Regions from separate parts of the Enterobacter sp. AC1 genome, predicted to be linked through region 2. Evidence: predicted binding sites of a transcription regulator. Region 2 holds the regulator's gene; each other region holds the start of a gene.

Region 1 (7,684 bases), on a different contig from region 2:
TGGCGTTTTCGTAATTTGCCGCGCGTGGTAGAGAGGGCGATGAACGCCAACTGTCGCTACCTTGACGCCATCCTTGAGCAGTATCATCAGGGCCGCGATAACCGTCTGGCATACCGCATAGCACGTCGCGATGCGCACAACAGCGACGCAGAACTGGCCTCTGTTGTCTCTAACATGTCAACGGAGCCTCGCGCCACGGCAGAGATACGTGAGACCGCTTTCCGCCTGCTTTGCCTGAACCATACCTTCACCAGCTATATTTCGACGCTGGGTGCCCACCGTGAGAAACTCACCAACCCCGGTATCCTTAACCTGCTGGATGACGCCGTCTGCTATGTCGATGACGCGCTTCATCACCGACCAGCCGATGAACCACGCGTTCAGCAGGCTCTGGATGAACTGGCTCAACGCATTGCGCATCTGGACCCGGGAAACGACAGCAAAGCGCCGCTGGTTCTGCAGCAAATAGGCCTGCTCATCGCTTTGCTGCCTGAAATTTGCCGGCTGCAACAGCAAATCGCTACCTGGAAGAGTGATTATCCTGCGGCTCAGGCAGCCCATTAAACCACTCCGTCAGCTCCCGGCGAATGCCTGCCGGGAGCGCCGCCTCATGCAGGCCTTCAATAGCCCCTTCAAGTGCGAAGAGCACTTTAATACTGAGCGCTTTATTTTTAGCCCGCATTTTCAGCCAGCTTGCCCTGGCACCCAGCGTCCGGAGTGTTTCTTCATTGGTAATGCCTGCTTCAAAAAGCAAGACTTCAAGCTGAAACGTCAGGTTCGGCAGATCCTTAAGCCGGTTTCGTTGATGGCGCAGGTAGCGCTCTTTTCTTGCTGCACTGAGCGCGAACGAGGAGAGCTGGAGCAGTCGCTCCCTGTCCTGCCATAATCCGTCATCCACGCGATAGTAATTGAGCAGCACCGGACGGCCTCGCTTCATCAGCGTCAAAAAAGAGGCAGCACTTTTTACACAGTACTTCGCACTCTCCTCACAGGCGCGAAGATAAAGCTCGCCATCTGACACCATGGCAAAAACTGCATCATCCACCGCCAGGGTGTAGCCGCCAAACAGCGCCCGATGATGAATTTCGCCCAGCGGAGAGAGGTATTCTTGTGATTTATAAATCCGTTCATAAGATATCTTTTTCATGATATTTCCTTTTAAAATCATTCACTAACAACGAAATTTCTTACTAGCGGATCCGTTAGCAGGAAAATAGGCAACTTATCGCCGTTGAGCAAGATGATTTTTCGACGGGCATCAAGATTGAATGAATTTTGCGAGTCGCTTTCCGAAAATGAGGTTGATCTTTATGCATACAGGGGTTACTGTATATCCATACAGTAACTACAGGGCTGGAATGAATATGCACACTTCAGGCTATGCAAATCGCGCAACCTCTCTCTCTTCTGCCGCAGGCAATGTCGCGCAGAATTCCGTCGAGCGTGTTTCCACAGGGCTTATCAGTGAAGTGGTTTACCGTGAAGACCAGCCCCTGTTGACGCAGCTTCTGCTGTTGCCGTTATTACAACAGCTCGGTCAGCAATCGCGCTGGCAGCTTTGGCTTACGCCTCAGCAAAAGCTGAGCCGTGAGTGGGTTCAGTCCGCTGGCCTGCCGCTGACGAAGGTCATGCAAATTAATCAACTCTCGCCTTGCGACACCGTTGAGTCGATGATCCGCGCTTTACGCACCGGAAATTACAGCGTGGTGATTGGATGGTTATCGGAAGAACTGACGGAAGAGGAACATTTCCGTCTGACTGAAGCGGCCGAAGAAGGGAGTGCGATCGGGTTTATTATGCGTCCAGTTCGATCGGATTCTTACCGCAGAGGACAACTTTCTGGGCTAAAAATTCACTCAAATTTGTATCATTGAGTGAAATTAAGATTTTTCCTGGAATTTTTTTTGACCTCAGGATGCGGTTTTAGTTCCCGGCCTCAAAATTGCGGCAAGGCTTGTCTGGTGCGGTTCTCCTTAATTTTATTGCACAAAATTCGTTCACGAAATGTTAAATAATAGGTATACGGAACTTTTTTTTTCATATGCCTGACGGACTTCACACTTGTAAGTTTTCAGCTACGTTGTAGACTTTACATCGCCAGGGGTGCTCGGCCTAAGCCGAAGATATCGGTAGATTTATATTTGACCACGCCCCCCGGTGAAGGATTTAACCGTGATTCTCTCTTGAGACTTTCATGGCGAATTTTGGATGATAACGAGGCGCAAAAAATGAAAAAGACAGCTATCGCGATTGCAGTGGCACTGGCTGGCTTCGCTACCGTAGCGCAGGCCGCTCCGAAAGATAATACCTGGTATGCAGGTGGTAAACTGGGCTGGTCTCAGTTCCACGACACCGGCTGGTACAACAGCGCAAACAACAATGATGGCCCGACTCACGAGAGCCAGCTTGGTGCAGGTGCGTTCGGTGGCTATCAGGTTAACCCGTATGTTGGTTTTGAAATGGGTTACGACTGGTTAGGTCGTATGCCATACAAAGGCGACACCGTAAACGGCGCTTTCAAAGCACAGGGCGTTCAGCTGACCGCTAAACTGGGTTACCCAGTAACTGACGATCTGGACGTGTACACCCGTCTGGGCGGCATGGTATGGCGCGCTGACTCCAGCAACAGCAACGCTGGCGACGACCATGACACCGGTGTTTCCCCAGTATTCGCTGGTGGCGTTGAGTGGGCTATGACCCGTGACATCGCTACCCGTCTGGAATACCAGTGGGTTAACAACATTGGTGACGGTGCTACCGTTGGCGTTCGTCCAGACAACGGCATGCTGAGCGTAGGTGTTTCCTACCGTTTCGGCCAGCAGGAAGATGCAGCACCAGTTGTTGCTCCAGCGCCGGCTCCAGCTCCAGAAGTACAGACCAAGCACTTCACTCTGAAGTCTGACGTTCTGTTCAACTTCAACAAAGCTACTCTGAAACCAGAAGGCCAGCAGGCACTGGATCAGCTGTACACCCAGCTGAGCAACCTGGATCCTAAAGACGGTTCTGTAGTGGTTCTGGGCTTCACCGACCGTATCGGTTCTGACGCTTACAACCAGAAACTGTCTGAGAAACGTGCTCAGTCTGTTGTTGATTACCTGATCTCTAAAGGTATCCCAGCTAACAAGATCTCCCCACGTGGTATGGGCGAATCTAACCCAGTTACTGGCAACACCTGTGACAACGTGAAAGCTCGCGCTGCACTGATCGACTGCCTGGCTCCAGATCGTCGCGTAGAGATCGAAGTTAAAGGCATCAAAGACGTTGTAACTCAGCCAGCGGCATAAGTTATCGTCTTATAAAAAAACCCCGCAATGCGGGGTTTTTTATTGTCTGAAGAAAATAAAAATCTACTTTTTACCCAACAGAGCCTGAAGATCGTTCTTCAGTGTCGACATCTGGTTGGCGTACTTCTCTTTATGTTCGGCATCCTCAATCAACTGCACGATAGTTTCAGACAGCGTTTTGCCACGGCGTTGCGCCAGCCCCGCCAGGCGTTGCCAGACAACGAACTCCAGATCGATTGATTTTTTGCGCGTGTGCTGATGCTCAGCGTTAAAATGCCGTTTGCGTCGCGCGCGGATAGTTTGCTTCATCCGGTTTAACAGCGCTGGATTGATGTGTTTTTCAATCCAGCCGTTAACCTGTACCGGTTCATTTTCGAGGGTCAGCAAAATATCCACGGCCTCTTGCGCAGCGCTGGCTTCGATGTAGCAGGTGATCAGCTCCCCTTCACGGTGCTTTTTGACCAGGTACTTCCATTTCCAGCCGCTTTCGAGATTTTCCAGTTGTTGATATTTCATTGCGATCTCAGTGTTACCACGTAACTCTGTTCAGAATATCAGTTTTTTAGCAATCTGCTGAAAAGAAATCATATCCTGTGGGTGAATGCAGCCAATCCCCCTCTTGAAATCCCCAATCCTGCTTGGGTAGAGCCCCCCGCTTACGGTATACTCCACGCTTTTACATCTGACTAAAAAACATCAACTTTGACCATTACGAAACTTGCATGGCGTGACCTTGTTCCGGATACCGAAAGTTATCAGGAACTGTTTGCACAGCCAGATCTCGCAAAAGAAAACGAATTCATCCTTAGCGATACGCAGCCACGTTTGCATTATGCGCTGGAGCAGGTGTTAAGCCCGTGGGCAACAGCGCCCTTCATGCTGCTCAAAGCCCCGGAAGAAGCGGAATACCTGACGCTGCTTGGGAACGCCGTGCGCCAGCTGCAGCCGGAATCGAACGCAGTCTATGGCGGCCAATATCGTATCGCGGGACATGATGTCACTTTCGAACCATCCGCTCAGGCTGATGGCCGTTTTGCCGCTAAGGGCGAGGTGATTACCGCTAACTGGGTCGAGGCTGAACAACTCTTTGGTTGCCTGCGCCAGTTTAACGGCGAACTGTCGCTGCAGCCGGGGCTGGTACATCGTGCAAATGGCGGTGTCCTCATCATTTCATTGCGCACTCTGCTCTCGCAGCCGCTGCTGTGGATGCGTCTGAAAACCATCGTACACCAGCAGCGTTTTGACTGGGTCGGCTACGATGAGTCTCGTCCTCTGCCTGTCTCTGTTCCGTCTATGCCGCTGTCGCTGACCGTCGTGTTGACAGGTGACCGTGAATCTCTGGCGGACTTCCAGGAAATGGAGCCGGAGCTGGCTGAGCAGGCGGTGTATAGCGAATACGAAGACAACATCCAGATTGCCGATGCCGACGATATGGCGCAGTGGTGCCAGTGGGTGATGGCCGTTGCTGAACGTTTTGCATTGCCAACGCCAGCGGCTGACGCCTGGCCCGGCTTGATTCGCGAAGCGGTGCGCTATACCGGTGACCAGGAAACGCTGCCACTCTGCCCGCTCTGGATTGGCAAACAGCTGCGTGAAGTGGGCGTTATCAGCGGTAACGGTGCTTTCAGCGGAGAACAGCTCACCCAGATGCTGGCTCAGCGAGAGTGGCGAGAAGGCTATCTTGCTGACCGAATGCAGGATGAAATTCTGCTGGAACAAATTCTGGTAGAAACCGAAGGCGAACGTGTGGGGCAGATCAACGCCCTGTCGGTGATTGAATTTCCTGGCCATCCGCGCGCGTTCGGGGAACCGTCCCGAATCAGCTGCGTTGTACATATTGGCGACGGTGAGTTCACCGATATCGAACGGAAAGCCGAGCTGGGCGGAAACATTCATGCGAAAGGCATGATGATCATGCAGGCGTTTTTGATGTCAGAGCTGCAGCTCGAGCAACAGATCCCCTTCTCTGCCTCGCTGACGTTTGAGCAGTCCTACAGCGAAGTGGATGGCGATAGCGCCTCTATGGCAGAGCTGTGCGCCTTAATCAGCGCCCTGGCGGAAGTGCCGATCAATCAGAACATCGCCATCACCGGTTCGGTGGATCAATTCGGTCGTGCTCAGCCAGTAGGTGGCCTCAACGAAAAAATTGAAGGTTTCTTCTCCATCTGTCAGCAGCGCGGTTTAAACGGCAAGCAGGGTGTAATCATTCCTGCTCCCAACGCACGCCATTTAAGCCTTAGCCAGGATATTCTGGATGCCGTTGAACAGGAACAATTCGCCATCTGGGCCATCGAAGGAATTGAGGATGCACTACCCTTACTGACAAACCTGGTATGGGATGGCGAAGGGCAGACCACCCTGATGCAGACTATCCAGGAGCGAATTGCTCAGGCGACGCAGCAGGATGCTCGTCATCGTTATCCATGGCCGTTACGCTGGTTGGGCTGGTTCAGTTCGAACTGATCGGACTTGTTCAGCGTACACGTGTTAGCTATCCTGCGTCCTTCACTAAAATAAGGCTTATTGAGAACATGGTAGATAAACGCGAATCCTATACAAAAGAAGATCTTCTTGCCTCTGGTCGCGGTGAACTGTTTGGCGCTAATGGCCCTCAGTTACCGGCCCCGAACATGCTGATGATGGACCGTGTCGTGAAAATGACCGAAACCGGCGGCAACTTCGATAAGGGTTACGTAGAAGCAGAACTCGATATTAACCCGGACCTGTGGTTCTTCGGTTGCCACTTTATTGGCGATCCGGTAATGCCTGGCTGTCTGGGCCTCGATGCAATGTGGCAGCTGGTTGGCTTCTATCTGGGCTGGCTGGGTGGTGAAGGTAAAGGTCGCGCGCTGGGCGTGGGCGAAGTGAAATTCACCGGCCAGGTTCTGCCTACAGCGAAGAAAGTGACCTATCGTATTCACTTCAAGCGCATCGTTAACCGCCGTCTGATTATGGGCCTGGCGGATGGCGAAGTGCTGGTAGATGGTCGTCTGATCTATAGCGCGAGCGACCTGAAAGTGGGTCTGTTCCAGGACACTTCCGCGTTCTGATACTGCTTTCGAGACCCCGGAAAGGCGAAACCTCCGCAATGCGGAGGTTTCTTTTTTTAAAGAGACGTTATCAGGCTATGAGTGCCCTGTCGCCGATGGCTTCTCGCCAGCCTCCAAGCCATTGTGACCTTTGATTTATCGTCTGATAAGGACACATTTCTTTAGAACGTCCAGCGATGCCGGCCTGATAACCACGTTGATGAGCCCGTTCCAGGCGATCTCGTTTCTGTCTCTTCATGCCTCGTTTCCCTCATTCTTTTGTCTGGTGGAAAGAAAACAGTGTCTGCACTAAATGCACAGGCACAGATAACGAATACCCCGAATTAGTCGCATCGTCAATGTTCAAAATTCATACGGGTGTCATATTTGTGAGCTAGCCGGAAGATCATTTGTACAAAAATTGTGATGCGGCACAAGTAACGAACTGAAGTGAAAACGAAAAAAAAACCGCAATCAGCGACAGTCCAATTGCGGTTTTTGATGATGAATTTTACTTATGGCAGCCGGGAAATTTCCCTTGCGATACTGGCCGACTCCTGTGCCCAACCCTGAGCCAGCACTTTCACCATTTCGTCATAGCCATCTTTCTGCTGTTTGAGTTCCAGATGGAAAGGACGCTTAATCAGCTGTCCCTGATGATTCAGCAACCACTCTCCGCTGATCACCACCGCACCGTCATAGCGGCCGTGGAAGCCCGTTACCGTGACGTTCAGCGTATCCTGATCGTTGCCCAGCGGCTGCGAAGCGACAACCCAACCCGGAAGCTGGCTGCCCAGATTGGCCACCAGCGTGTTGCGCAGCTGCTGATCCAGCGGGCTGGCCCACAGATTGTTCGTCGCAATCACGTATTTAACGTCGCTGGTCTGATAGACCACACCGTTTCCTGCCAGATAATCCGGCACGGCAACCTGTTCAACCCACAGCTGACGGTTTCCCTGGCTGGCCGTGCTTTGTCCACTGCTCTGGGTAGCCACGGGCAGCTGATAGTAGCTCTTGTTATCTACACCTGAACTGCACGCCGTTAACAGCAGAGCGCCAACCATCACTAGCCATTTATTCATTCTTTTGCCCTCTTCGGCTCAGGATCCTTTTTATCTTTCGCTTCGAACACCAGCGCGTTGCTCTTCTCGTTGAGCGTTTTAAGAACTGGCTGCAGTTCACGCAAGACCTGATCGAGACGCTGCATATCCGCCACCATCTTGTTGTATGCCGCTGAGCCTGGCTGGAAGCCTTGCATACTGCGGTTCAGTTCACGCAGCGTTTTCTGCATGTCCTGCGGCAGCTGCTGCATACTCTGGCTTGCCGTGATCTTGTTGATGTTATCCAGCGTGGTTTGCAGACGGCGCATCG
Region 2 (7,684 bases):
CGAGATAGTCATGGAACAGCTTGATGGACTCTTCTTTTGGCGTGTAATAGGTAAACACGCGAGGTCCACCGTGAATGAACACGTAACGCGGCAGCAGGGTGCCGTCAACTTCCAGCGGTTCAAGCGGGTCAGGTAGGTCATGCGCCAGACACTGGGCGCGAAGCGTCAGTAAGTCTGCCTTCGAGTTATAAGGCAAAACGTACATAATAGGACGCGACGTATCGAGCCCCAATTCCAGCGCGGGTTCCGCTGGGATAGACTTGCTTTTTACCAGGATGCTTAATGGTAAATTAAGTAATTTGTAGTAAATTCGTGGCCAGCCGGACATAAACGATGTAAAGCCTCTGGTTAATAATGCAATTGCGGCGCAAGGATAACAGAAAGCGCGCAAAATTTCTGTTGTTACCCGTCATACTTCAAGCGGCAGCGAAACGCGCTACAGCTATAGTTACTGACGCTATTTCCAATAAAAGGTTCTTTTAATGGCCAATAATACCACTGGGTTAACTCGAATCATCAAAGCCGCCGGCTATTCCTGGAAAGGTTTCCGCGCCGCGTGGATCAATGAAGCCGCTTTTCGACAGGAGGGCGTCGCCGCTATCATCGCGGTGATTATCGCCTGTTTCCTTGATGTTGATGCAATAACACGCGTTCTTCTGATCGGCTCCGTGCTTCTGGTGATGATAGTGGAAATTCTTAATAGCGCTATTGAAGCTGTTGTTGACCGTATCGGATCTGATTTCCACGAACTCTCTGGCCGGGCAAAAGACATGGGCTCTGCTGCCGTGTTGCTGTCAATTATTACTGCCGTTATCACCTGGGTCACGCTGCTTTGGTCACATTTCCGATGAGCCTCGAGGAATAATTAAGTCCCTGGTTTTTTGTGCAGTTTTTGGTTCCAAAATCGCCTTTGACTGTATATACTCACAGCATAACTGTATATACACCCAGGGGGCGGAATGAAAGCGTTAACGACCAGGCAGCAAGAGGTGTTTGATCTCATCCGGGATCATATCGGCCAGACGGGTATGCCACCCACGCGTGCGGAAATCGCGCAGCGTCTGGGCTTCCGTTCGCCGAATGCTGCCGAAGAACACCTGAAAGCCCTGGCACGTAAGGGCGTGATTGAGATTGTTTCGGGCGCGTCACGTGGTATCCGCCTGCTGGTGGAAGAAGAGACGGGCATTCCGCTGGTGGGGCGCGTTGCTGCTGGTGAGCCTTTACTGGCACAGCAGCATATTGAAGGCCACTATCAGGTCGATCCAGCCATGTTCAAACCGAGCGCTGATTTCCTGCTGCGCGTAAGCGGTATGTCGATGAAAGACATCGGTATTCTTGACGGCGATCTGCTTGCGGTTCACAAAACGCAGGATGTGCGCAACGGCCAGGTCGTGGTCGCACGCATTGATGACGAAGTGACCGTTAAGCGCCTTAAAAAGCAGGGTAATACCGTCCAGCTTCTGCCTGAAAACAACGAGTTCTCCCCGATTGTGGTGGATCTCCGTGAACATAACTTCTCTATCGAAGGATTGGCGGTTGGGGTTATTCGCAACGGTGAATGGCTTTAATCTCCTCCTGGCAGGCTACGGCTCCGCTGTAGCCTGATTCATTTCCTGCTCCCGGTATTTTTCATGTCACTGCTGACGGCATCCGATAAGGCATTGTGGCGTCTTGCTCTGCCGATGATTTTCTCCAATATCACCGTGCCCTTGCTGGGTCTGGTCGATACTGCCGTTATTGGTCATCTTGATTCGCCTGTTTATCTTGGCGGCGTGGCGATTGGCGCGACGGCTACCAGCTTCCTGTTTATGCTGCTGCTCTTTTTGCGCATGAGTACCACCGGACTGACCGCACAGGCTTATGGCGCAAAAGATCCGCTGCGTCTGGCTCGCGCGCTGGTGCAGCCGCTGATACTTGCGCTTGGCGCAGGGGCGCTAATCGTTTTACTGCGCGCTCCCCTGATTGAGCTTGCGCTCAATATCGTTGGCGGCAGCGAAGCGGTACTGGAGCAGGCGCGACGTTTCCTTGAAATCCGCTGGCTCAGCGCGCCCGCCTCGCTGGCTAACCTGGTTCTGCTGGGGTGGCTCCTGGGCGTACAGTACGCCCGTGCACCGGTGATTTTGCTGGTGGTGGGTAACCTTCTCAACATTGTGCTGGACGTCTGGCTGGTGATGGGTCTGCATATGAACGTGCAGGGTGCGGCACTGGCAACCGCGATTGCAGAATACGGAACCTTTATTATTGGTTTGTGGATGGTCTGGCGCGTTCTGGCGATGCGCGGGATCTCCCTTACGCTGCTTAAAACTGCCTGGCGCGGGAATATCCGGAAGCTGCTGGCGCTCAACCGTGACATCATGCTCCGCTCGCTGCTTCTCCAGCTCTGTTTCGGCGCGCTGACGGTTTTCGGAGCCCGGCTGGGACCCGAAATCGTCGCCGTCAACGCGGTATTGATGACGCTTCTGACCTTTACCGCCTACGCGCTGGACGGTTTTGCCTATGCGGTTGAAGCGCATTCGGGGCAGGCGTACGGCGCGCGCGAAAGCGGACAGCTGCAGGATGTCTGGCGAGCAGCCTGCCGTCAGTCGGGACTGGTCGCGCTGGCGTTTGGTCTGGTTTACGCCTGTTTAGGCGAGCAGATCGTGTCGTTACTCACCTCTCTTTCTTCACTGCGCGAGCTGGCGAGCCATTACCTTATCTGGCAGGTGATTTTACCGGTGGTCGGCGTCTGGTGTTATCTCCTGGACGGCATGTTTATTGGTGCTACGCGCGGAGCCGAAATGCGTAACAGCATGGCTGTCGCGGCGGCAGGGTTTGGCGTGACGCTGCTGACGCTACCGTGGCTTGGTAACCACGGTTTATGGCTGGCCCTTGCCGTTTTCCTCTCGCTGCGGGGGCTATCGCTGGCTTTTATCTGGCGGCGCCACTGGCGGAACAATACCTGGTTTCCCTCGCGTCACGATATATCGTGACGGTTAAAGATTCCGAATATGAAAACAACAGCCGAATCCTTAACTACAATAATTATCACGTCCAGCAGAAAAGAACGTAACGGACGTTACGACCCGACGCTTAACTAAGAGGACACGATGATGAATAAAGACGAAATCGGCGGCAACTGGAAGCAGTTCAAAGGTAAAGCGAAAGAACAGTGGGGTAAGCTGACTGATGATGATATGACCGTCATTGAAGGTAAGCGCGATCAGCTTGTCGGTAAAATTCAGGAACGTTACGGCTACGCGAAAGATCAGGCGGAAAACGAAGTCAAAGACTGGGAAACCCGTAACGACTACCGCTGGTAACGCTGAAAAAACCACGAGGCGGCTCTAAGCCGCCTTTTCTTTTGTCGCTAACGCGGCTTTTTCTTCACGAGAATAGAGTGGTCGTGCTGGCACGCGTCCTGGTGACGACAGGCTTCCACCTCCACGCACGCTGAACACAGCCCGTGCGCTTCAATCACGTTATGACGCAGGGCAAAGCCCATTTTAGCGGCCAGCGAATGCATAATGTCTTCCACGCCTTCCGCGCCTTCTTCTTTCACCACCCCACAGCGGTCACAGATAAACATCGCCGATGTATGCGTTGGCTGATCGAACAGATGGCATAGCACATAGCTGTTTGTGGACTCCACCTTATGCACGAATCCTTGCTCCAGCAGGAAATCCAGCGCGCGGTAGACCGTCGGCGGTTTCGCCTGCGGCTCGCTTTCGCGGAGCAGGTCGAGCAGATCGTAGGCGCTGATGGCACCCTGCTGCAGGCTCATCAGACGTAATACTTCAAGGCGCTGCGGAGTCAGGCGCACATTGCGTTGCGCGCACAGCTTTTCGGCCTGCGCTAACAGCTCTTTTGTGGACTTATCCATGTAGCACCCCGGATGTTATAGGACGGAAAACCCTCACTTTATCATGTTCTGGTAAAAACACCGAGATCCGCCAGTCTGTGCTATACCTGACCCATCGCAAACCGGGAAATCAACAATGAAAAGACCTGACTGTATTCGGCACTGGCGCGACGTTGAAGGCGCGGATGATTCGACCTATCCAGACAGCGACGAGCTGTTTTCTATCGGCGCGCCGCTGGCCCGCAAGCTTGGCCTCGGACGCATTGGCATCCATCATGAGCGTTTGCCGCCGGGACGCAGAACATCCTATCCCCATGCGGAAAGCGACGAAGAAGAGTTCATTTACGTGCTCGAAGGCTATCCTGAAGCCTGGATTAATGGCTACTTATGGAAACTTGAACCGGGCGACAGCGTGGGGTTCCCCGCCGGAACCGGTATCTGCCATACCTTTATCAACAACACGGACGAAGAGGTTCGGCTATTGGTTGTAGGCGAGGCCAATAAGAAGCATAACCGCATCTACTACCCGCTCAACCCCGTGTATGCCGCCACGCGGGAAGATCGCTGGGTCGACCATCCTCCACAGTTTTTTGGACCGCACGATGGAAAACCTGGGAAAAAATAATTTCCTCTTCTATAAATATTGAGGGCCGTCACAAAATATAACAGGCCGTAAGGGAGTTTTACTTAGGGAAAGAAATAGCGGGTCTTTTACTCCTTATTCACAGCAATAGTTCGTTCCTGTTTGGGTGATAACAGACAGGGGTTATTTCATAACAGACTATAACGGGCATCCTGTGAAAAAAAATTTTAAATTTTCAGTGGTGAGTATCGCTGTCTCTTTGTTTATGGCAAATCAGGCGGGAGCAGCCAATACCTGGACAGAATCACGTAGCGACGCAATGGGTGGCACTGGCGTTGCCTCTGGCAGCTATGGCAGTGGGGCGTTAATCAACCCCGCGCTGCTGGCCAAGGCAAAACCGGACGATGATGTGACGGTTATCTTGCCTTCGGTCGGCGCGCAGATCACAGATAAAGACAATCTTCAGGATGAGATTGATAATATCAACGACAAAATTAACCACTATAAAGACGTGGTGGATAATCTTACGCCGATTGAAATTATCACCAATCCGCTGGGTTCTATTAACCAGTTCCAGGGCGCGGCAAAAGATCTTGCCGACGAGCTGGACTATCTCAAGGGCAAAACCGCACGCGCGACGGCAGGGGCTGGCATTGCCGTGAGTATCCCTAACGACGTGCTTTCCGTAGCCTTTATGGCGAAAGGCTACGCCCATGGTCGGGTGAGCTCGTCTATCGATCAACAAGACATTGATTATCTGCGCGGTATTCAAAAAAGCGATGCGGTAGCGGCCGGTGTCGCGCTGGATGCTGCCCTGAACGGCACGGATCAAATCACCAAAAACCTCAACTCAACGGCTTCTGGCCGGGCGGCAATTGTGTCCGACTACGGCGTTGCCGTTGCCCGTCAGTTCGATCTCGGCGGTGTCCCGGTTTCCGTGGGCGTAACGCCAAAACTGCAAAAAACCTGGGTCTATAACTACACCACCTCAATCTACGATTACGACAGTAATAAGTGGAACGACAGCCGCTACCGTACAGACGATACGGGCTTTAACGTTGATGCCGGTATTGCGGCTGATTTCGGCGAAAACTGGACGGTTGGCGTGAGCGGACAAAACCTGATGTCCCGTGATATCGACACCAAAGATATCCGTATCCGCAACGGGCGTACCGGGGAAGTGGTGAGCTATAAAGATACCTACCAGATCCGTCCGCTGGTGACCGCCGGGGCCGCATGGCACAACGATCTGGTCACGCTGACTGCCGATGGCGATCTGACGGAAACCAAAGGCTTCAAGAGCGAAGATAACTCACAGTACGTTGGCGTCGGTGCCGAGGTTACGCCGCTGAGCTGGCTGGCCGTGCGTGCGGGTTATCGTGCGGACGTGAAGGGTAACGACAGCAATGTCTTTACCGGCGGTGTCGGTTTCGCGCCGTTTAGCACCGTTCATGTTGACCTGATGGGTCTGTACGGTGAAGACGAAACCTGGGGCGCAGGGGCTCAGCTGAGCATGACGTTCTAAAGTCCACCGGAGGCGCTGCGCCTCCGGCTTTTCTTTGTGCTATAGTAGCGCCCCTTTTCCACCAGATGCTTAAAACTTCGCCATGTCGTCAGAATTACAGACTGCTTTTCCCGCACACCGTTTTTCCATTGCGCCGATGCTCGACTGGACGGACAGACACTGCCGCTACTTCCTGCGTCAGCTCTCCCGCCACACGCTGCTGTACACCGAAATGGTGACCACGGGCGCAATCATCCACGGGAAGGGAGACTACCTGGCCTATAGCGAAGAAGAGCATCCGGTTGCCCTGCAGCTGGGTGGCAGCGATCCGGCCGCGCTGGCGCAGTGTGCGAAGCTGGCAGAAGCGCGCGGCTACGACGAGATCAACCTTAACGTGGGCTGTCCGTCCGACCGCGTGCAAAACGGCATGTTTGGTGCCTGCCTGATGGGGAACGCGCAGCTGGTGGCGGACTGTATCAAGGCGATGCGCGATGTGGTCTCCATTCCGGTGACGGTCAAAACCCGCATCGGCATTGACGACCAGGACAGCTACGAATTCCTGTGCGATTTTATCAATACGGTTTCCGGCAAGGGTGAATGCGAGATGTTTATCATCCACGCGCGTAAAGCCTGGCTTTCTGGCCTGAGCCCGAAAGAGAACCGGGAAATTCCGCCGCTGGACTACCCTCGCGTGTACCAGCTTAAGCGTGATTTCCCGCATCTGACGATGTCGATTAACGGCGGCATCAAGTCGCTGGAAGAGGCCAATGCGCATCTGGCGCATATGGATGGCGTCATGGTCGGGCGCGAGGCGTACCAAAACCCGGGCATTCTGGCGACGGTCGATCGCGAAATCTTTGGTGTTGAAGGGGCAGACAGCGATCCGGTTACGGTGGTGAGAGCGATGTACCCGTACATCGAGCGCGAGTTAAGCAACGGTACGTATCTCGGCCATATCACACGCCATATGCTCGGCCTGTTCCAGGGGATCCCCGGGGCGCGCCAGTGGCGTCGCTATCTCAGCGAAAACGCACACAAGGCCGGGGCCGATATTGAGGTGCTGGAGCACGCGCTGCGTCTGGTCGCAGATAAACGATAAGTTACGCTAAAAAGTCGTCAAATTCACCACGCCCTGCGAATTCTTGCGGGGCGTTTTGCTTTAAGAACAACACGTTAGCTTTGGCATGAATCTTGTAATGCTTACTGCATTATTCGGGAACTCGTGGGAGAGCACCATGCTGGAACTACTTTTTGTGATTGGCTTTTTTGTCATGCTGCTAGCGACGGGCGTTTCGCTGCTCGGCATTCTGGCGGCTATCGTTGTGGCGACGGTGGTTATGTTTATTGGCGGATTGTTTGCCCTGACGATCAAGCTGCTGCCGTGGTTACTGCTGGCCATTGCGGTGGTGTGGGTGATTCGGGCGATAAAAGCGCCAAAAGTGTCCAGTTATCAGCGCAATAACCGCTTTCGTTACTAAGGTATTGAGGGGTTCGTCACATACTTGTAACTTTTCCGGCGGCAGGGCTTAGAACAGAATAGGATTTGCTTATCGAATCTGTCACTATGGCTGTCGTTAAAGAATTCATCGAGCTGTACCCTACATACAGCCGAACTAAAAAAAGAAAGGGCTTCCTCAGGGAAGCCCAATTTCTTTTTGGGGATCAGGGAATCAACAAGCTCGACCCCTGCGTTGCCCGGCTCTCCAGCACCTCATGCGCGCGCTGTGCATCGGTTAGCGCGTATTTCTGCGCGTCTGCC
Region 3 (6,950 bases), on a different contig from region 2:
GATCGTCAACCGGTGTATCAGCTATATACGCTGATGAACCGTGCCATTCTTTTTGGCGGTGAACATCTCGTTAACGCGCAGCGCGCGCTCGAACGCATGCTTGCCGCCTGAGAAGAGAAAGGGTGGCTTTGCCGCCACCCTTATCGATTACAGAAAACCGAGCAGTGAAAAGAAGAAATATCCCGCCACAATGATGAGCACGGGAAGAACGTAAAGCGGAAATATCTGCAGGAAAATGGTATGACGCGGAACAACAATACGTGATTCAATCTGCTCCCGACTCATTCCTTCCGGGCCTTTGGCCTGTTCCAGAATTAACTGGTCCTCAACGCCTTCGCGTAAAAAACGCGTCTGGCGGCTCATTCGCGCGCCTGAGGCCTGCAATGCCAGCGCGACAAAGATCAGGGCGTAAATTATCCAGAAGCCGATATTCAGCTGATGCTGAAAATCCGGAGTGGGCGAGTTAAACCAGAAGACATTCAAAAATGGCGTATTAAAACGCATCATCTCAATCATGACATGAGCGAAATCAAGCATTACCGCATTGATACCCGGCTGCTTTTCGCTGTGATCGTACATAAATTTGAGCACGGAAATCAGCGTAGAAATGACGGCAGGAATAAAAATCACCCAGCCAGCAATACGTTTTAAGACCGCAATGCGTCCAGCTTGTTGATACGTCATCAGTTCCTCTTCATAAAGACGCGTTATTTGTGCCTAAGTCTACCTGCTGGTCATCAATTTCGCCCGCTCTTTAAAAGCAATATGCTAAATTGCAGAGTGTGCTTAGCACTTATCGTCTGTCGAACACCCTGGATAAGGAGACGTTGTGATGTCGACACCGCGCCAAATACTTGCCGCAATTTTTGACATGGATGGATTACTGATCGATTCCGAACCGTTATGGGATCGCGCCGAACTGGACGTCATGGCCAGCCTTGGCGTTGATATCAACCGCCGGAATGAACTTCCTGATACGCTGGGGCTGCGCATCGATATGGTGGTTGACCTGTGGTTTGCCCAACAGCCGTGGGTTGGACCCGGTCGCGATGAAGTGACCGCGCGCATAATCAGCCGCGCCATTTCGCTGGTCGAAGAGAACAAGCCGCTGCTGCCCGGCGTGCGTGACGCCGTCGCGCTGTGTAAAGCTCAGGGGCTGAAGGTCGGTCTGGCATCGGCTTCACCGCTGCATATGCTGGAAAAAGTGCTCACCATGTTTGAGCTGCGCGACAGCTTTAACGCCCTGGCGTCCGCTGAAAAGCTGCCTTACAGCAAGCCACACCCGCAGGTTTATCTGGACTGTGCCGCTAAGCTGGGTCTTGATCCCCTCAACTGCGTGGCGCTGGAAGACTCCGTTAACGGTATGGTGGCGTCGAAGGCCGCGCGGATGCGCTCCATTGTGGTGCCCGCTGAAGAAGGCCGCCACGATCCCCGGTTTGCCCTGGCCGATGTGAAGCTCATCTCACTGACAGAGCTCACCGCACGGCACCTGCAGGGCGGTTAACGCTTCCCGCGGGTTTGTGACAAACAGTTACACCGTCACCTCTTCCGCCTACTGTATAAAAACCCTATACTGTATGAATTGACAGTTTCGTGGGTTTTATCATGACGGCGGAAGGCCACCTGCTTTTTTCAATTGCGTGCGCAGTATTTGCCAAAAACGCTGAACTCACTCCCGTGCTGGCGCAGGGGGACTGGTGGCATATTGTCCCTTCCGCCGTACTGACCTGTCTGCTGCCCGATATTGACCACCCTAAATCCTTCCTTGGGCAGCGCCTGAAGTGGGTGTCGAAACCCATCGCCCGCGCGTTCGGCCACCGCGGGTTTACGCACAGCCTGCTGGCCGTTTTTGGTCTGCTGACGCTTTTCTATTTAAAAGTGCCCGAAAGCTGGATTGTCCCTGCCGATGCCATTCAGGGGATGGTGCTGGGTTATTTAAGCCATATTCTCGCCGATATGCTCACGCCTGCGGGCGTGCCGCTGCTGTGGCCCTGCCGCTGGCGCTTTCGTTTTCCCATCCTTGCCCCGCAGAAAGGTAACCAGCTAGAGCGCGCCCTGTGCATGGCGCTGTTTGCTTACGCCGTCTGGATGCCGCAAACATTGCCCGAAAACAGTGCAGTCCGCTGGTCTTCCCAGATGATTAATTCGCTGCAATTTCAGTTCAATCGCTTTATTCATCACCAGATTGAACAGTAAACCAACAAAATCATCCCGTTTGTCATAAACCATTCCATTTGGATATAAGCGCTACATCACACTTCTGCTAACCTTCCGCCAACAGGATCGGTAAAAACCGACCCGATAATAAATCAGGAGAACGGGGATGAATTTTCCACTCATCGCGAACATCGTTGTGTTCGTTGTATTGCTATTGCTTCTCGCGCAGGCGCGCCACAAACAGTGGAGCCTGGCGAAAAAGGTGCTGGTTGGTCTGGCCATGGGTGTCGTATTTGGTCTGGCACTACAGGCGATTTATGGCTCCGATAATCCAGTTCTGAAAGATTCTATTCAGTGGTTCAACATTGTCGGTAACGGCTATGTCCAGCTGCTGCAGATGATCGTTATGCCGCTGGTGTTCGCCTCTATTCTGAGCGCCGTTGCGCGTCTGCATAACGCAACCCAATTGGGCAAAATCAGCTTCCTGACCATTGGTACGCTGCTGTTTACCACCCTGATTGCCGCGCTGGTGGGTGTGCTGGTAACCAACCTGTTTGGCCTGACCGCCGAAGGTCTGGTTCAGGGTAGTGCTGAAACGGCGCGTCTGACCGCGATTCAAACCAACTACGTGGGTAAAGTGGCTGACCTGACCGTGCCGCAGATGGTGCTCTCCTTCATTCCGAAGAACCCGTTTGCTGACCTGACCGGCGCGAGCCCAACGTCCATCATCAGCGTGGTCATTTTCGCCGCGTTCCTCGGCGTGGCGGCGCTGAAGCTGCTGAAAGACGACGCGCCAAAAGGCGAACGCGTGCTGGTTGCTATTGATACCCTGCAAAGCTGGGTGATGAAGCTGGTTCGTCTGGTGATGCAGTTAACCCCTTACGGCGTTCTGGCGCTGATGACCAAAGTGGTTGCCGGCTCTAACCTGCAGGACATCATTAAGCTGGGTAGCTTCGTCATCGCCTCTTATCTGGGTCTGGGCATTATGTTCGTGGTGCACGGTATCCTGCTGGGCGTGAACGGCGTCAGCCCGCTGAAGTACTTCCGTAAAGTCTGGCCGGTGCTGACCTTTGCCTTCACCAGCCGCTCCAGCGCCGCGTCTATTCCGCTGAACGTTGAAGCGCAAACCCGCCGTCTGGGCGTGCCTGAATCCATCGCCAGCTTCTCTGCCTCCTTCGGTGCGACCATTGGTCAGAACGGCTGTGCGGGTCTTTACCCGGCCATGCTGGCGGTGATGGTTGCCCCGACGGTGGGTATCAACCCGCTGGATCCGGTCTGGATCGCTACGCTGGTCGGGATTGTTACCGTGAGTTCCGCAGGCGTTGCGGGCGTTGGCGGCGGTGCAACCTTCGCCGCGCTGATTGTTCTGCCTGCGCTGGGTCTGCCGGTCACGCTGGTCGCCCTGCTGATCTCCGTTGAACCGCTGATCGACATGGGCCGTACCGCGCTGAACGTTAGCGGCTCCATGACCGCCGGTACGCTGACCAGCCAGTGGCTGAAGCAGACTGACAAAGCGATTCTGGAAAGTGAAGACGACGCCGAGCTGGCGCACCGTTAATCACTGTAGAAATAAAAAAACCGCCTGATGGCGGTTTTTTTATGGCTGTTATTCTTCAACCTCTTCATCCTGGCGGATCTGCACCGCCCACCGCTGCGCTGACTCCGGCACCGTAAACGTGGGAGAGCGACGGAAGTGTTCGCCGATCAGCACAAAGGCCACGTATTTGCCCCGCAGTTGCCAGACATCGCGATACCCCTCCACTTTCAGGGCATGGTCAGGCGGCGCGGGCTCAACGCGGGGCACATAGCTAATAACCTGGCGGTTTTGTTGACGAAGAGGTTTCATAAGCGGCTGGTTCACTAAAGCAAATTCTTGAAGCAGGAAAATTCTATCATAGCCGATTCTGCTGCCTTCCGTCGCGCCCCGAGTGGGTGAGAAGGCTCCTTTCGTTAAGGACGGCATGTGAAAACTCTTAGTTCGCGAGCCATTTCACGACATTGTTCTATCCTTAATAGGGTTTTTAGCAATGAATCAAGGAGAATCGTGCAATGTCGAACAAAGATAAAACACATCAGTCACCCATTCATGGCACTGAAGAATCTCAACCGGGCATGGACTCTCTCGCCCCTTCTGACGGCTCTCACCGCCCCTCCCCTGGCCCTTCGGCTCCTGGCGAACAGCCAACCGCACCGGGAAGCATGAAATCCCCGGATACCGGCAACGAGAAGCTGAAATCGCTTGAGCCACACCGCAAAGGCGGCGAAGGTTTTGCGCTGACCACCAATCAGGGCGTACGCATCGCCGATGACCAGAACTCCCTGCGGGCCGGGACGCGCGGGCCAACCCTGCTGGAAGACTTTATTCTGCGGGAAAAAATCACCCACTTTGACCACGAGCGGATACCGGAACGCATCGTCCACGCGCGCGGTTCCGCTGCTCACGGCTACTTCCAGCCATACAAAAGCCTGAAAGCGATCACCAAAGCGGATTTCCTCTCCGACCCGGATAAAATTACCCCGGTGTTCGTGCGCTTCTCCACCGTGCAGGGTGGCGCGGGGTCGGCCGACACGGTGCGCGATATTCGCGGCTTTGCCACCAAGTTTTATACCGAAGAGGGTATTTTCGATCTGGTGGGCAACAACACACCGGTGTTTTTCATTCAGGATGCGCATAAATTTCCTGACTTTGTCCATGCGGTAAAACCGGAGCCCCACTGGGCCATACCGCAGGGCCAAAGCGCGCACGACACCTTCTGGGACTATGTCTCCCTGCAGCCTGAAACCTTGCACAACGTGATGTGGGCGATGTCAGACCGGGGCATTCCGCGCAGTTATCGCACGATGGAGGGATTCGGTATCCATACCTTCCGTCTGATCAACGCCGAGGGAAAAGCCACGTTTGTTCGTTTCCACTGGAAGCCGGTTGCGGGTAAAGCCTCCCTGGTGTGGGATGAGGCGCAGAAGCTGACCGGGCGCGATCCGGATTTCCATCGCCGCGAGCTGTGGGAGTCCATTGAAGCTGGCGACTTCCCGGAGTATGAACTGGGCCTGCAGCTCATTCCGGAAGAAGACGAATTTAAGTTCGATTTCGATCTCCTTGACCCGACCAAGCTGATCCCGGAAGAGCTGGTGCCGGTTCAGCTGGTGGGTAAAATGGTACTCAACCGCAACCCGGATAACTTCTTTGCCGAAAACGAGCAGGCCGCGTTCCACCCGGGGCATATCGTGCCGGGGCTAGACTTCACCAACGACCCGCTGTTACAGGGACGCTTGTTCTCGTATACCGATACGCAGATCAGCCGTCTTGGCGGGCCGAACTTCCACGAAATTCCGATTAACCGGCCAACCTGCCCGTACCACAATTTCCAGCGCGACGGGATGCACCGTCAGGATATCGATACCAACCCGGCCAACTATGAGCCGAACTCCATCAACGATAACTGGCCGCGTGAAACCCCTCCCGCGCCGAAACGCGGTGGATTCGAATCGTATCAGGAGCGCATAGATGGCAACAAAATTCGCGAGCGCAGCCCGTCGTTCGGCGAGTATTACGCCCACCCGCGCCTGTTCTGGAACAGCCAGACGCCAATTGAGCAGCAGCACATTATCGGCGGCTTCAGCTTCGAGCTGAGTAAGGTGGTACGCACCTACATCCGCGAGCGCGTGGTCGATCAGCTCGCGCGCATTGATATTCAACTCGCCCAGAGCGTGGCGGATAACCTGGGCATCACCCTGACCGATGAGCAGCGCAACCTGGCGCCGCCAAAAGAGGTTAACGGCGTGAAGAAAGATCCGTCGCTGAGCCTGTATGCGGTGCCGGGCGGCTCGATTAAAGGCCGCGTGGTCGCCATCCTGCTGAACGACAAAACCCGCGCCAGCGACGTGCTGGGGATCATGCAGGCGCTGAAAACCCAGGGCGTACACGCCAAACTGCTCTATTCACGCATGGGTGAAGTGACCGCCGATGATCGCTCCGTGCTGCCGGTGGCGGCAACCTTTGCCGGGGCGCCATCGCTGACCGTCGATGCGGTGATTGTGCCGTGCGGGGATATTGACAGCCTGCTGAGCAACGGTGACGCCGTGTATTACCTGCTGGAAGCCTATAAGCACCTTAAACCGATCGCGCTGTCCGGCGATGCGCGACAGTTTAAAGCGCAGCTGAAGGTGTCAGAGCAAGGTGAGGACGGCATTGTCGAAGGCGATAACGTAGATGATGCGTTTATGACGAAGCTGTTTGATCTGCTTGCCGCGCACAGGGTGTGGTCGCGCAGCAGCAAGATTGACCAGATACCGGCGTAAAAAATACCCTCACCCCGGCCCTCTCCCTGAAAGGGAGAGGGAGAAATGCAGACCTGTGCTGGCATTACAGGCCGCACCCATTCCCCTCGCCCCGTTGGGGTGTACGGTCCGGGGATATAGTGAACACTTGTTCGGGGACATGGTAGACACTTACAACTAAGGCATAAGAACCCGTTTATGGAGTCGCTTATGCCCTGGGATGCGAGAGATACCATGTCATTACGTACCGAGTTTGTTTTGTTCGCCTCGCAGGACGGGGCGAACATCCGTTCCCTCTGCCGTCGCTTCGGCATTTCTCCTGCCACCGGCTACAAGTGGCTTCGCCGCTGGGCGGAAGAAGGTGCCGCCGGCCTTCAGGACCGCCCGCGCATACCGCACCGTTCCCCGAACCGCTCGTCTGACGACATCGCTGCCCTGCTGCGTATGGCCCATGACCGCCATGAACGCTGGGGTGCCCGCAAGATTAAGCGCTGGCTCGAGGACCAGGGGCACTC

Evidence for each region. Region 2 encodes LexA, which represses DNA repair genes until DNA is damaged. Its sites were predicted from a motif close to TNCTGTATGTACATACAGNA; they were not measured.
Region 1: a site for LexA is predicted at 1,325-1,344, ahead of sulA (SOS-induced cell division inhibitor SulA). Genes of this name have one in related genera too.
Region 3: a site for LexA is predicted at 1,572-1,591, ahead of M2433_RS04855 (metal-dependent hydrolase). Genes of this name have one in related genera too.

What each region holds. Positions count from the first base shown of each region.
Region 1 is NZ_JBNDIZ010000002.1:724,221-731,904, reverse strand. It holds gene yccS (YccS family putative transporter) at 1-564, shown strand, start outside; gene M2433_RS08270 (TfoX/Sxy family DNA transformation protein) at 521-1,147, opposite strand; gene sulA (SOS-induced cell division inhibitor SulA) at 1,365-1,874, shown strand; gene ompA (porin OmpA) at 2,229-3,284, shown strand; gene matP (macrodomain Ter protein MatP) at 3,348-3,800, opposite strand; gene M2433_RS08250 (AAA family ATPase) at 3,987-5,747, shown strand; gene fabA (3-hydroxyacyl-[acyl-carrier-protein] dehydratase FabA) at 5,816-6,334, shown strand; gene rmf (ribosome modulation factor) at 6,405-6,572, opposite strand; gene pqiC (membrane integrity-associated transporter subunit PqiC) at 6,829-7,395, opposite strand; gene pqiB (intermembrane transport protein PqiB) at 7,392-7,684, opposite strand, start outside.
Region 2 is NZ_JBNDIZ010000010.1:63,821-71,504, reverse strand. It holds gene plsB (glycerol-3-phosphate 1-O-acyltransferase PlsB) at 1-328, opposite strand, end outside; gene M2433_RS21405 (diacylglycerol kinase) at 483-851, shown strand; gene lexA (transcriptional repressor LexA) at 960-1,568, shown strand; gene dinF (MATE family efflux transporter DinF) at 1,632-2,969, shown strand; gene M2433_RS21390 (CsbD family protein) at 3,090-3,299, shown strand; gene zur (zinc uptake transcriptional repressor Zur) at 3,347-3,859, opposite strand; gene M2433_RS21380 (cupin domain-containing protein) at 3,975-4,463, shown strand; gene traF (conjugal transfer protein TraF) at 4,636-5,946, shown strand; gene dusA (tRNA dihydrouridine(20/20a) synthase DusA) at 6,029-7,024, shown strand; gene pspG (envelope stress response protein PspG) at 7,161-7,403, shown strand; gene M2433_RS21360 (quinone oxidoreductase) at 7,588-7,684, opposite strand, start outside.
Region 3 is NZ_JBNDIZ010000001.1:1,008,442-1,015,391, forward strand. It holds gene M2433_RS04840 (fructosamine kinase family protein) at 1-111, shown strand, start outside; gene M2433_RS04845 (YniB family protein) at 148-684, opposite strand; gene hxpB (hexitol phosphatase HxpB) at 833-1,504, shown strand; gene M2433_RS04855 (metal-dependent hydrolase) at 1,606-2,196, shown strand; gene tcyP (cystine/sulfocysteine:cation symporter) at 2,324-3,715, shown strand; gene cedA (cell division activator CedA) at 3,764-4,018, opposite strand; gene katE (catalase HPII) at 4,207-6,456, shown strand; partial or broken gene M2433_RS04875 (helix-turn-helix domain-containing protein) at 6,646-6,950, shown strand, end outside.